Regions from separate parts of the Stenotrophomonas sp. 14P6.2.3 genome, predicted to be linked through region 2. Evidence: riboswitches for the same ligand, from Rfam matches in the RefSeq annotation. Region 2 holds a riboswitch; the other holds the start of a gene.
The links. Region 2 has a riboswitch for cobalamin ahead of btuB (TonB-dependent vitamin B12 receptor). Riboswitches for the same ligand answer to the same signal wherever they lie in the genome.
Positions count from the first base shown of each region.

Region 1: another riboswitch for cobalamin. It lies ahead of AC27VL_RS14435 (epoxyqueuosine reductase QueH); the one in region 2 lies ahead of btuB (TonB-dependent vitamin B12 receptor).

Region 1 covers NZ_JBYOLA010000018.1:40,081-42,275, forward strand. The annotation lists gene AC27VL_RS14430 (nicotinate phosphoribosyltransferase) at 1-742, shown strand, start outside; cobalamin riboswitch at 856-1,070, shown strand; gene AC27VL_RS14435 (epoxyqueuosine reductase QueH) at 1,212-1,883, shown strand; gene pncA (bifunctional nicotinamidase/pyrazinamidase) at 1,941-2,195, shown strand, end outside.
Region 2 covers NZ_JBYOLA010000010.1:137,911-140,105, forward strand. The annotation lists gene btuB (TonB-dependent vitamin B12 receptor) at 1-827, opposite strand, end outside; cobalamin riboswitch at 946-1,166, opposite strand; gene AC27VL_RS10560 (histidine phosphatase family protein) at 1,343-1,921, shown strand; gene AC27VL_RS10565 (TfoX/Sxy family protein) at 1,955-2,195, opposite strand, start outside.

The DNA.
Region 1 (2,195 bases), on a different contig from region 2:
GATTCCGGCCGCCGAGCACAGCACCATCACCAGCTGGGGCCGCGAGCGCGAAGTGGATGCGTACCGCAACATGCTGCGCCAGTTCGGCACGCCCGGTGCGATCGTAGCGGTGGTGTCGGACAGCTATGACATCTACCGTGCCATCAGCGAACACTGGGGTACCACCCTGCGCGAGGAAGTGATCGCTTCCGGCGCCACCCTGGTCATCCGCCCGGATTCTGGCGACCCGGTCGAGGTGGTCGCCGAGAGTCTGCTGCGGTTGGATGCCGCGTTCGGTCACACGATCAACGGCAAGGGCTACAAGGTGCTCAACCATGTCCGCGTCATCCAGGGCGATGGCATCAACCCGGATACGATCCGCGCGATCCTGCAGCGCACCACCGATGATGGCTACTCGACTGACAACGTGGCCTTCGGCATGGGCGGCGCGCTGCTGCAGCGGCTGGACCGCGATACCCAGAAGTTCGCGCTGAAGTGTTCGGCAGCGCGGGTGGACGGTGACTGGATCGACGTTTACAAGAATCCGGTCACCGATGCCGGCAAGGCCAGCAAGCGCGGCCGTATGCGCCTGCTGCGCCGCCTGGACGACGGCAGCCTGCACACGCTGCCGCTGCCGGCCGATGGCGATGACACCCTTCCCGCCGGCTTCGAGGATGCGATGGTGACCGTGTGGGAGAACGGCCGCCTGCTGCATGACCAGCGGCTGGATGACATCCGCGCGCGGGCCGCTGCCCAGCATTGAGGATCCATCCGCGCATGGCGTGGATCCAGCTGGGGGTCAGAGCCCGTTGCGGGCAACGGGATCCGACCCCTGGGCCTTGACCGGCGCCGTCAACACGTCCACCGTGAGCGCGCCGAAGGTATCCCTGCCGTGGTCTGGATGACGACAGGGATTTAAACGGGAATCCGGTGAAGGCGCCTCGCGCGCCCATTCCGGAGCTGCCCCGCAGCGGTGAATGGAAACGAATCCTGCCAACAGCACTGGGCTCGCGCCTGGGAAGCGGCAGGTAGTAGGTGGGCTGCGGCCCGTGTCCATCAGCCCGAATACCGGCCCCGGCCGGGGGACTCGACTGTCCCCTGACTCGACCTGGAATCTCCGCGGGGAGGTTGCCGGGGCCGTCGTCGTCCTGCGCGTGCAGGCGGCGTGGCCGCGCGCGTCCTGTTCACGGTTTCCGGCCAGACCCGTTGCCCACGCCCAGACGCACCCGACGATGACCGAGCTCCAACGCCCCACCCTGACCCTTCCCGACGACGGCCAGCGCCTGTTGCTGCATTCGTGCTGCGCGCCGTGCTCGGGCGAAGTGATGGAGGCGATCACCGCCTCCGGGATCGACTACGCGATCTTCTTCTACAACCCCAACATTCACCCGGTGAAGGAATACGAGCTGCGCAAGCAGGAGAACATCCGCTTCGCCGAACAGCACGGCATTCCCTTCATCGACTGCGACTACGACACCGACAACTGGTTCAGCCGTGCGCGTGGCATGGAGAATGAACCCGAGCGCGGCATCCGCTGCACGATGTGCTTCGACATGCGTTTCGAGCGCACCGCGCTGTACGCACACGAACACGGCTACGACACCATCAGCTCCTCGCTGGGCATCTCGCGCTGGAAGAACATGGCGCAGATCAACGACTGCGGCGTGCGCGCCGCCTCGCACTACGAAGGCCTGCAGTACTGGGACTACAACTGGCGCAAGGGTGGTGGTGCCAGCCGCATGGTCGAGATCAGCAAACGCGAGCAGTTCTACCAGCAGGAATACTGTGGCTGCGTATATTCGCTGCGCGATGCCAACCGCCACCGGCGCGAGAACGGCCGCGAGCGCATCAAGATCGGCTTGCTGTATTACGGGCAGGACAACGACGCCGCCAGCGGCGATTGACGTGCGCGCGAGGGGCGGCCACGCTGGTCGCCCCTCTCCCGTTGTGCCGGACCTGCCATGACCGCCCTGCCCGCTGACGTCGCCCTGCTGGTGATCGACCTGCAGCCGGACTTCATGCCCGGTGGCGCCCTCGCCTGCGAAGAGGGCGATGCGCTGGTGGCGCCGATCACGGCACTGCTGGCCGAGCGCCGCTACCGCACCGTGGTCGCAACCCAGGACTGGCACCCGGCCGACCATGCCTCGTTTGCCAGCCAGCATCCGGGGCATCTGCCTTTTGAAGCCATCCTGCTGCACGCGCAGCCGCAGACGCTG
Region 2 (2,195 bases):
CGCACCTTGCCGGCCAGCACCTGCTGGCGGGTCTCGGAGTAGTTGTAGTAGCCGTCGTAGTGGTTCTTGCCGTCGGCGCGCAGGGCGCTGCCTTCCACGGTCCACTGGTCGCTCAGGTTGTAGCCACCGCGCAGGCTCTTGGACAGGTTGCGGTAGCCGTCGCGGTCGGGTTCATCGGCGAAGCAGCCGGCAAACAGCGTGGCCGAGCCACGGCAGGCATCGATGCCGTCCGAATGCTGGTAGGCGATGTCGGCGCCGAACCAGCCGCGTTCGGTGCCACCGCCGATGCCGCCACTGGCTTCACGCAGGCCGTTGCTGCCGCCGCCCAGCTGGAAGTGCGGAGCGAAGTCGCCCTGGTTGCGGCGGGTGAAGATCTGGATCACGCCACCGATGGCGTCGGCACCGTACAGGCTGGACTGCGGGCCGCGCACGATTTCCACGCGCTCGATCTGCGCCAGCGGCAGATCCTGGTACATCGCCAGGCCGAGGTCGGCGCTGTTGATGCGCACGCCATCAACCAGCACCACGGTATGCGAGGAGTTGGTGCCACGCAGGAACAGCGAGCTCTGCTTGCCCAGGCCACCGGCATTGGTCAGGTTGATGCCGGCGCGGCCCTGCAGCAGTTCCTGCAGCGAGGTGGCCTGGCTGGATTCGATCTGCGCACGGTCGATCACCTGCGCAGGCGCAATGCTGTCCTGCAGGGCGATCGGCGTGCGGGTGGCGGTGACCAGCACCTGATCGAGGTCGGCGGCGCGATCTTCGGCCAGGGCCAGCGCAGGAAGAGCGGCCAGCACGGCCAGGGACAGCATTCGGGACTGCAGCTTCATCGGGGGGACTCCAGGTGCCGCGCACGCCCGCGCAGCGAAGGGGAGGAGTCACAACAGGCAGGCACGCGCCGATGCCGCGGCCATCGCCACAGACATCCAGCGCCATGCCCACCGCATCGCGACCTGAGGCTTCCGGGCCGGTCTCCGGGCTCGCCGCCGGGTGGCCCAAGGCCACCGTCCAGGCGCCTTCCCATGCCTGCGGCACAGTGGCGGGTTGCCTGGAACTGACGTGCTTACCGTTGCGGGGGCAGCGCCGGCATGGCGTGTTGTCACGCGTCACCGGCTTCCCGTTTCAACCTGCCGGCAGGGCCGCAGGTCACCTGGAAGTGCGCGCAGTCTACGGCATCGCGACCGGCCGGTAGCGTCGAACCTGCTCGGCTGATCAGGTGCGGATGTGCCTGCACGGTGCAGCAGACCTGCGCCAGCGCCTAGAATGCAGCTCGAATTATCGTGGTGCCGTTGCCGATGTCCGTCTGTTTTCCGCTGTTCCCGCGCCGCCCTGACTGGGCACGCGCATGATCCTCGACCTGGTCCGCCATGCCGGCAACGGTCGTGATGAGTTCCTCGATGGCCGCAGCGATCCGCCGCAGCTGGCCCGCCTGCCGCAGGAGCTGGTCGATGCCTATGCCGGGCAGTCGTGGGAACGGGTGATCAGTTCGCCGCGCCTGCGCTCGCTGCATACGGCGATGGCACTGGCCACACCGCGCGCGCTGGACGTGGAGGCGGACGAGGAGTGGGAAGAGCTGGATTTCGGCGACTGGGATGGCCAATCGCTGTTCGACCTGCCGGAAGACGCATTGGCCGCCTTCCACGCGGATCCGCACGCGTTTCCGCCGCCGCATGGCGAGAGCTGGGGCCATTTCGAACGGCGCATCGCACGCGCGCTGGATCGACTGCTGGACGACGACGACCCGGCGCCGACGGTAGTGGTCAGCCACGGTGGTCCGCTGCGCATGGTGCTGTCGCAGGTATGTGGCCTGCCGATGTCGTTGTGCTGGGCGTTGCGCATCGACCACGGCACGCGCCTGCGCGTGTGGGTCGAGCGCGGTGAAGCCGGGCTGGTGGGTGAGCTGCTGGAGCTGCAGCAGCCCTGAGCGCGCTCGCCGGGCATGGCCCGGCGCTACCGATCAATCCTCGTCGGTGCTTTCGGCCGCGCCTTCTTCGCCGTCGTCCTCGGCGCCGAAGCGCTGCTCATGCACCGGGCCTGATGCCGGGCCTGCCGCCTTCAGCGGATGCACGGCGATACGTGCTTCGTAGTCCTGCACCAGCGCGGTGCGCTGCGGTTCGCTCAGTTCCTGCCAGTGGCAATCCAGCAGCGCACCTTCCAGCGAATACAGCAGGTTGAGGCTGGGCTTGAAGCCGGCACGC